DNA from 4 places in the Streptomyces sp. NBC_01261 genome. Region 4 is predicted to be linked to each of the others. Evidence: riboswitches for the same ligand, from Rfam matches in the RefSeq annotation. Region 4 holds a riboswitch; each other region holds the start of a gene.

Region 1 (2,192 bases), 8.1 Mb from region 4:
GTCGGCGTCCGTGACCGCGGCGGCCCGGGACCGTACGGCGGGATCGCTGGTGAGCGCCGAACCGGCGCGGGAGGCCAAGTCGGCGCGGTTGGCGGCGAGTTCGGCGGTGATCGTGTCGGTGCCCTGGGCCAGTCCCTTGGCGAGCGTGACGATCTCGGCCGTCTTCTGCCGTGCGAACGCGAGCCAGCGCAGGATCTGCGGCTCGATGTCCCGCTCGGCGGCCGCGTCGAGCGGCACATGGAGCAGCGAGCAGGAGGCGGCCACGTCGACCCGGTCGGCCAGACCGAGCAACGTGCCCAGGGTGGCGAGGGACTTGGTGAGGTCGTTGACCCAGACGTTACGGCCGTTGACCACGCCCGCGATCAGGCGCTTGCCGGGCAGTCCGCCTACGGAGGCGAGGTCGTCCAGGTTGGCGGCGGCGGCCTCGGTGAAGTCGAGCGCGAGGCCCTCCACCGGCGCCTTCGCGAGGACGAGCAGGGCCTCGCCGAGCCGGTCGAAGTACGAGGCGATCAGGAGCTTCGGCCGGTCGGTGCGGCCCCCGAGGTCGCGGTAGGCGTGCATGGTGGCGCTCAGTTCGGCCGGGGTACGGTCCTGGACGAGGGCGGGTTCGTCGAGCTGCACCCATTCCGCGCCCGCCGCACGGAGGTCGGCGAGGACCTCGGCGTACACGGGCAGCAGCCGGTCCAGGAGGGTCAGCGGATCGAAGTCCGTGGCCACCCCGGGCGCGGGCTTGGCGAGCAGCAGGTAGGTGATGGGGCCGACGAGGACGGGGCGGGCGGTCAGGCCCAGGGCGAGGGCCTCCTTCAACTCCGCCACCTGCTTGGTGGAGTCGGTGGTGAAGACGGTGTCCGGGCCCAACTCGGGCACGAGGTAGTGGTAGTTGGTGTCGAACCACTTCGTCATCTCCAGCGGCGCCACGTCCTGTGTGCCGCGCGCCATCGCGAAGTAGCCGTCCAGCGCGTCGAGTTCGACGGCGGCGCGGTGGCGTTCGGGGACGGCGCCGACCATGACGGTGGTGTCGAGGACGTGGTCGTAGTACGAGAAGTCGCCGGTCGGGATCTCGTGGATGCCGGCGTCCGTCAGTTGCTGCCAGTTCGTGCGGCGCAGTTCGGCTGCGGTGGCCCGGAGGGCGTCGGCGTCGACGCGGCCCTTCCAGTAGCCCTCGATGGCCTTCTTGAGTTCTCGGCCCCTGCCCTGGCGGGGGTAGCCGTAGACGGTGGCCCGTGCTGCCGCGGCTGCGGACTTCGATGTCACGGAAATCTCCTTCGCGAGATATCTCCCTGGATCCCGGTGTCGGGACGTGAGCGCGAAGGTTCGTAGACCGGGGGATGGTGACCGCCCGTGTGTACGCCGACCCGCCCACGAGGTCACCGGGATTCCGCGCGCGAATGCTTCGCGTGCGGGCAGGTGGCAGGTCTTCGGACTCGCGGGCACGGCCTCCTGTGAACCGGAGGTCACCTACTGGCCGTCGCTTCCCAGGTCCTGTGTGGGCCCAGTGCGTATGACGGCGGTCGTTCCCGCTTACCGCTGCGGGGCAGTCCCGGAATCTCACCGGGTTCCCTCTTGCGACGCGTCCGTCTGGCTGACGGGGCGAACCAGCTGCGCGGCCAGCCTAAAGGGTTTGGGGTGGGTGCGTCGATTTTTGGGTGCGGGCCTGGTGGGGGCTGGTCGCGCCCACGCGGCGGAGCCGCGAATCGATACAGCCCCGCGCCCCGAAAAACAGGGTGTGGTCAGTTGGGCGGGGTCCCGAAGGCTCGCAGGATTTGGTCTGCCGCCAGTGTTGCCGTCAACTCGCCCTCGCGTACCTGGCGTTCGAGGTCCGGAGCCAGCGCGCGTACCGTCGGATCCGAGTGGAGGCGGCCCAGGAGTTCTTCTCGGACCATCGTCCAGGTCCAGTCCACCTGTTGCTCGCCGCGCTTCGCGGCGAGGCGGCCCGTGGAGTCCAGCAGGGAGCGGTGTTGCTCCAGGCGTTCCCAGACCGTGTCCAGGCCTGTTCCCTCGCGTGCGCTGCAGGTCAGTACCGGCGGGGTCCAGGCGGCGTCGGCGGGATGCATCAGCCGTAGTGCGCCTGCCAGTTCACGTGCCGCGCTCTTCGCGTCGCGCTCGTGCGGGCCGTCCGCCTTGTTGACGGCGATGACGTCCGCCAGCTCCAGGACGCCCTTCTTGATGCCCTGCAACTGGTCGCCGGTGCG
Region 2 (2,192 bases), 2.5 Mb from region 4:
CGCGCGTCACGAACGAGTTCAGGGACATGTTCTGCGCCTTGAACGGCGCCACCTTCACGCCCTGCCGCACCAGCCAGCGGCAGATCCCGGCGGTCACGACACTCTTGCCGGCGTCCGAGGTGGTCCCGGCCACCAACAGCCCGCCGCCGCTCATGACGTCCGTCCCTTCACCAGCAGCCGCCCGGCGACACTGACCCCGAGCGCGAGCAGACCGACGCGCCGGGACAGCCGTACGGCACGCGCGATGTCCGGTACGGCGACGGCGCGTCCGTCGCCGTTGAGCACCGGCCGGTGCTCGACCCGGCCGCCGTAGGAGAGCGTCCCGCCGAGGCGCACGCCGAGGGCTCCCGCGAAGGAGGCCTCCACGGGGCCGGCGTTGGGGCTCGGGTGTTTGCGGGCGTCGGTGCGCCAGGCGCGGGCGGCACCGCGCGGGTCGCCGCCCGCGACGGTCGCGAGGGCGGCGGTGAGGCGGGCGCCCGGCCAGCCGGCCACGTCGTCGAGGCGGGCCGAAGCCCAGCCGTAGCGGCGGTACTTGGCCGACCTGTGGCCGACCATCGCGTCGAGGGTGTTCACCGCCCGGAAGCCGAGCAGGCCCGGGACGCCCGCGATGCCGCCCCAGACCAGGGCGCCGACGACCGCGTCGGAGGTGTTCTCGGCGACGGACTCGACGACGGCCCGGGCGATCCCGTCGGCGTCGAGGGACTGCGGGTCCCGCCCGCAGAGGTGGGGGAGCCGGGCCCGCGCACCGTCGATGTCACCGGCCTCCAGCGCCCGCCCGATGACTCCGGCCTCGCGCGCGAGGGAGGTCCCGCCGACGACGGCCCAGGTGGCGGCGGCGGTGAGGGCGGCAGAGGCCGTACGGGACGGTCGTAGGGCCGAAGTGGCCGCGGCGGCGAGGGTGATGGTGCCACCGACGCACACGGCGGTGTGCACGGCGCCCCAGCCCCGGTGGTCGCGCCACAGCACCTGTTCCACGGCGCCCGCGGCACGGCCGAAGGCGGCGACCGGATGCCCGCGGCGGGGATCGCCGAGCAGGTGGTCGCCGAGGAGGCCGGCGGCGGCGCCGTACGCGAAGACGCGATCGGCACGCATCGGGTCAGCCGATCGCTGGATCGGACACTGTGCGGGTACGGGACCTCGAACGACAGCCGAGCATGGCGGTATGTCCTCACTCAGGGTGTCCACGCCCTGGTTCGACGAGACCGGCGGTGAGAGTTCCTGGCTCCCGGGGGTGTCTACCCCGGTGACAGTGGCGGGACCGCGCCGGACTCGCACCGGCTTCCTCTTCTGCCGCCGTATATGGCTCCGGCAGTCCACCATGCTGTTGGAAGGGCCGTCAACTTACTGTTGACCTGCGGGGACGGAGTGTGCGGATGCCCACACGCGACGGGTCGGAGGGGTCACGCGGACGTGGGGTGCGGGACGACGATCCGTCCCGCACCCCACGCTCGGTCCAACTGGCGGCCGGTCAGGCCACGATCAGATAGATCCCATAGGCCACCGCCGCCGCGCAGGCCGCGAAGCAGGCGTACGCGCCGGTCAGGGCGAGGGGCGCGGAGTCGCCCTGGGCGGTGGCGCGTTCGCGGCGGGAGAGGCCGACGATGCCGAGGGTGAAGACGGCCACCAGGGAGACGGTGGCGACGAGGCTGACGCCGAAGACGGAGCCGAGGGCTGCCCAGTCGATATGCATGCTGATTCGTTCCTTCGTGTCCGGGGCGCGGGGCTCAGACGGCGGCGGCCGGCGGTGTCGCCGGGTCGGACCGCACGATGGGGGCCGGGTTCACGGGCGGCGAGGGGATCGTGGCCGTGAGGCCTTCGGAGAGGGCGACCGACGGGGGCGGCGGGGTCACGGCGGCGATCGCGGTGGTGATCACGCCGGCCGGTTCGTCGATCTCGTTGACGTTCGAGGCGTCGACGACCTGGCGGCGGGAGAGCAGCCAGATGCCGGCGCTGGAGGCGACCAGGAAGACGGCCACCAGCGCGGTGCCCCAGTCGCCGAGGTCGGTCACGGACTCGGCGAGCGCGCCGACCAGCGCGGCGGCCGGCAGGGTCAGACCCCAGGCGACGAACATCCGGGTCGCGGTCGACCAGCGGACGACACCGCCCTTGCGGCCGAGGCCCGCGCCCATCACCGAGCCGGAGACGGCGTGCGTGGTGGAGAGGGAGAAGCCGATGTGCGAGGAGGCCAGGAT
Region 3 (2,192 bases), 6.6 Mb from region 4:
AGGAGACCAAGGTCTCCAAGATCGTCTCGCTCCTGGTGAAGGTGGGCGCCCTGGCCTTCGTCCTGACGATGGACAAGACGGTCGCCATCAACTTCCAGCTCCTGGGCGGCATCTGGATCCTCCAGACCTTCCCGTCCCTGGTGGGCGGCCTCTTCACCCGCTGGCCGCACCGCTGGGCCCTCCTCACCGGCTGGGCGGTCGGCATGATCTACGGCACCCTCGCGGCCTACGGCGTGGCCTCCCCGACCCAGGACCACTTCGGCGGCTCGTCCAAGGAGATCCCCGGCATCGGCGAGATCGGCTACATCGGCCTGACGGCATTCGTCATGAACGTGGTCGTCACGGTGGTCCTCACCTTCGCCCTGAAGGCGTTCAAGGCCCCCGAGGGCGAGGACGAGACAAGCCCCGGCGACTACACGGCGGACGCGGGCGACCCGGGAGTGAAGGAGGAGCTCCCCGTGATCGCCGGTCACTGACTCCACCCAAGGGGCGCGGGAACTGCGCGACCAGCCACGACGAACCCGCAGCGGGCCACCGGGAGCACCCCCTCGGCGGCCCGCTGTTCGTACACACTGACCCACATGGACATCCTCATCCGCCGAGCGGTCCCCACCGAATACGAAGACCTCGGCAACATCACGGCGCAGGCCTACCTACAGGACGGCCTCCTCGACTACGGCGACGACGACCCCTACCTCCCCGTGCTGAAGGACGTGGCAAGCCGAGCCGCAGCCGCCGAGGTCCTCGTCGCCGTGGAGGGCGACCACCTCCTGGGCGGAGTCACCTTCGTCCCCGGCCCCGGCCCCGTGGCCGACATAGCGCGACCCGGCGAGACAGAGATCCGCGCACTGGCGATCGCCGGCGTCGCCCGCGGCCGAGGCGCCGGCGACGCCCTCGTCCGCGCCTGCATCGACCGCGCCCGAGCCACCGAGGGCTGCACGGCCGTAGTCCTGTCGACCCAGAGCTCCATGCACGCGGCCCACCGCATCTACGAACGCCTGGGTTTCGTCCGCACCCCCGACCGCGACTGGAACCCCGTGCCACACCTGGACGATCTCACTCTGCTCACCTACAAGCTGACACTCTGAAACCACCGCGACACAACATCTGGTGGTGACGTGACAGGCGAGCACAAGATGTATGCTCATGCTCGCTGTCGCCGCAGGGGAATCCGGTGCGAATCCGGAACTGTCCCGCAACGGTGTACTTGCGTGCATATGCACGCCTGGCCAGTCCGAGGACCTGCCGACGGCGCGCGTCCGGCCACCCGGCCGGGCGCATGACGTCCGGGCCTCGTGGAGTGGGCCGGTGGACGCGACGCCCCGTGCGCTCGTGTACTGCCGCCTGCCCTCGGCGAGGCCCCGTGCCGAGCGAGGGAGAGCCCCACCGTGACCATCGCGCCAGCAGAGCCGGCATCAGCGACCCAGGTGAACGAGGCGATCGTAGCGACCGCGACCGGACCCGGAACCGACGTTCCCGGAACGGCTGTTCAGGGCGCCGACGGCCCCGGTACCGCGATCCTGCGGACCCTGACCGAGCTGACCGCCGACCTCCCCGACGCCGACCCGGGCCGGGTCGCCGCCGCCACGTTGCGCGGCCGGTCCGCGCACGCGGACGTGGCGGAACTGCGCGAGCTGGCCACGGAGGCGGCCGCCGGCCTCATCTCCGAGGACCCGGTCTACTCCCGGCTGGCCGCCCGGCTGCTGACGATCAGCATCGCCGCCGAGGCCGCCTCCCAGGGCGTCACGACGTTCACCGAGTCCGTCGTCGTGGGCCGGCGCGAGGGCCTCATCGCCGACCGCACCGCCGAGTTCGCGACGCTGCACGCGGCCCGCCTCGACGCGCTGATCGCCGCCTCCTTCGACGAGGGCGCCGACGACCGCTTCGGCTACTTCGGCCTGCGCACCCTGTACAGCCGCTACCTCCTGCGGCACCCGATCACCCGCAAGGTCATCGAGACCCCCCAGCACTTCATGCTGCGCGTGGCCGCCGGTCTCGCCGAGGACGACTCGACCCGCGCCCTGGACGAAGTGGCCGCGCTCTACCGCCTGATGAGCCGCCTGGACTACCTCCCGTCCTCCCCCACGCTCTTCAACTCCGGCACCCGGCACCCCCAGATGTCGTCCTGCTACCTCCTCGACTCCCCGCTGGACGAGCTGGACTCCATCTACGACCGCTACCACCAGGTCGCC
Region 4 (2,192 bases):
GCACGCGGTGTGTTCCAGTACGGCGTGCAGGATGGGCCCGAGTGTCGTGCTCGCGCGGCCGATCACCAGCAGTTCCGCCGAAGCCGGGACCGACGCCTGGACCAGGGCGGCCGCCGGGCTCTGGAGGCGGAGATCCTCGTAGACACCCACGTGCGGATACTTCTCCCGCCAGGGCCGCAGTGCGTCCGAGAGGCGTTGGGCCTCCTGGTCCTCCCAGCGGCCTCGGTCCTTCTCCGGCGGTGCGTACGGCATCCAGTGCTCGGCGGGCGAGGGCAACCGCCAGGCGTGGACGACGTGCAGGCCGGTGTCACGCCGACAGGCGGCGTCGAAGGCGAAGTCGACTACGGCGCCGGGCAGTTCGCCGCCGTCGACGCCCAGCGTCACGCCGTACGGTGACCGCCCGCGGCGGCTGTGGACGGACCCGCTCGGCACCAGCACCACCGGCCGCTCGGAGCGCTCGGCGACCGCGTGGGCCACGGAACCGAGGGCCAGGCCCGCGAAACCGCCCGTACCGCGCAGCCCGAGGACCGTGCGGTCTGCCTCGGCGGTCAGCGGGAGCAGCTCCGGCACGACCTCTCCGGTGAGGGCGACCACCTCGGCCCGGAGTTCGGGGTGGTCCTTCGCGAGTGCCGTGACGAGGGCGTCGGGAGAGGGCTCGCGGAAGTAGGGCCAGGTAGTGAGGAGTTGCTCGTCGGGGAGTGTCGAGACGTGGACGACCCGCAGGGTGAGTCCACGCAACTCGGCTTCCGTAGCTGCCCAGTCGGCGGCTGTGCGACTGTCCGCGGAACCGTCGACACCGACAACGATCAGTTGGGCCATGGTCGTTGGACCTCCGTGCGAGCGGGTCGGGGCCTCTACGATCCGCCGCGCGGAGCGTGCCGCACAGGGGTCGGACGGAACCGGGGGAAAGTCCTGCGGTAGCGGTACAGAGCGGCAGTGGTTCAGGGGCACCTCCGTGCCGCACCCCGCAGCGGGAGCCGACCGCCGATCTTGATACGTTGTGCGGGCCAGTCGTGCCACAACCGAGGCCAGGGAATCCGGTGGGAATCCGGAACTGACGCGCAGCGGTGAGGGGGACGGGCGGGGCAATCGACGCCACTGGGGCGACGCGGGCCGGCCGAAGGAGCCGGTGCGTGACGCGCCGGGAAGGCGCCCCGTCCGGACGAACCCGAGTCCGAAGACCTGCTGGCGCCTTCTCGCCCTCGGCGAGGGGGAGTTCGTAGGCCAGGCTCCGCGTTCGAGCCCCGACAGGCAAGGCATGCCCGTGATCCGTACCGCCCCCGTCCCGCTGCGCCGCCGTACCGCGGTCCTCCTCGTCGCGCCCGCCCTGCTGCTCACCGCGTGCGGCGGATCCGACGGCGACAGTGCCGACGGCGAGACGCAGAAGTCCGCCGCGGGCTTCCCGCTCACGCTCACCGACTGCGGGCACAAGGTCACGTTGAAGTCGGCCCCCGAGCGGGTCGTCTCCCTCAACCAGGGCACCACCGAGATCCTGCTCTCCCTCGGCCTCGCCGACCGCATCGCCGGCACCGCAACCTGGACCGACCCGGTCCTCAAGGGCCTGACGAAGGCCAACGCGACCGTGCCGCGTCTCGCCGACAACGCGCCCTCCTTCGAGAAGGTCCTCGACGCCGAACCCGACTTCGTCACCGCCTCCTTCGTCTCGACGCTCGGCAAGGGCGGAGTCGCGACCCGCGAACAGTTCGAGAAGCTGGGCGTGCAGACGTACGTCTCGCCGTCCGACTGCGCGGGCAAGGACAACGACAGCGGCGGCGACGGTTCGCGCAGCACACCGCTCACGCTCGACAGCGTCTACGGCGAGATACGCGACCTGTCCCGCGCGATGGGCGTGCAGGAGCGTGGCGACAGGCTCGTGGCCCAGCTGAAGGCGCGGGTGACCAAGGCCACCACCGGCCTCGACGCCTCCGACACCTCCCTCATGTACTGGTTCGCCAACGCCCAGTCGCCCTACCTGGCGGGCTGCTGCGGCGCCCCCGGCGCCATCACCCGCACCGTCGGTGCGAAGAACGCCTTCTCCGATACCCATGACGAGTGGCCCCAGATCAACTGGGAGACCGTCGCCGACCGCGATCCCGACGTCATCGTCCTCGGCGACCTGACCCGGAAGTCGCAGACCGCCGAGACCGCCAAGGCGAAGATCCACTTCCTGGAGAGCAACGCGGCCACCCGCA

What was found. Region 4 has a riboswitch for cobalamin ahead of OG226_RS48025 (ABC transporter substrate-binding protein). Riboswitches for the same ligand answer to the same signal wherever they lie in the genome.
Region 1: linked by a shared signal. The riboswitch ahead of metE (5-methyltetrahydropteroyltriglutamate--homocysteine S-methyltransferase) and the one ahead of OG226_RS48025 (ABC transporter substrate-binding protein) in region 4 are both predicted to bind cobalamin.
Region 2: linked by a shared signal. The riboswitch ahead of OG226_RS37075 (cobalamin biosynthesis protein) and the one ahead of OG226_RS48025 (ABC transporter substrate-binding protein) in region 4 are both predicted to bind cobalamin.
Region 3: linked by a shared signal. The riboswitch ahead of OG226_RS18120 (ribonucleoside-diphosphate reductase subunit alpha) and the one ahead of OG226_RS48025 (ABC transporter substrate-binding protein) in region 4 are both predicted to bind cobalamin.

What each region holds. Positions count from the first base shown of each region.
Region 1 is NZ_CP108463.1:2,725,388-2,727,579, reverse strand. It holds gene metE (5-methyltetrahydropteroyltriglutamate--homocysteine S-methyltransferase) at 1-1,254, opposite strand, end outside; cobalamin riboswitch at 1,393-1,615, opposite strand; gene meaB (methylmalonyl Co-A mutase-associated GTPase MeaB) at 1,731-2,192, opposite strand, start outside.
Region 2 is NZ_CP108463.1:8,311,779-8,313,970, forward strand. It holds gene OG226_RS37070 (cobyric acid synthase) at 1-154, opposite strand, end outside; gene OG226_RS37075 (cobalamin biosynthesis protein) at 151-1,092, opposite strand; cobalamin riboswitch at 1,191-1,333, opposite strand; gene OG226_RS37080 (hypothetical protein) at 1,469-1,690, opposite strand; gene OG226_RS37085 (inorganic phosphate transporter) at 1,725-2,192, opposite strand, start outside.
Region 3 is NZ_CP108463.1:4,212,338-4,214,529, forward strand. It holds gene mctP (monocarboxylate uptake permease MctP) at 1-476, shown strand, start outside; gene OG226_RS18115 (GNAT family N-acetyltransferase) at 582-1,088, shown strand; cobalamin riboswitch at 1,141-1,264, shown strand; gene OG226_RS18120 (ribonucleoside-diphosphate reductase subunit alpha) at 1,389-2,192, shown strand, end outside.
Region 4 is NZ_CP108463.1:10,796,628-10,798,819, forward strand. It holds gene OG226_RS48020 (universal stress protein) at 1-819, opposite strand, end outside; cobalamin riboswitch at 992-1,204, shown strand; gene OG226_RS48025 (ABC transporter substrate-binding protein) at 1,259-2,192, shown strand, end outside.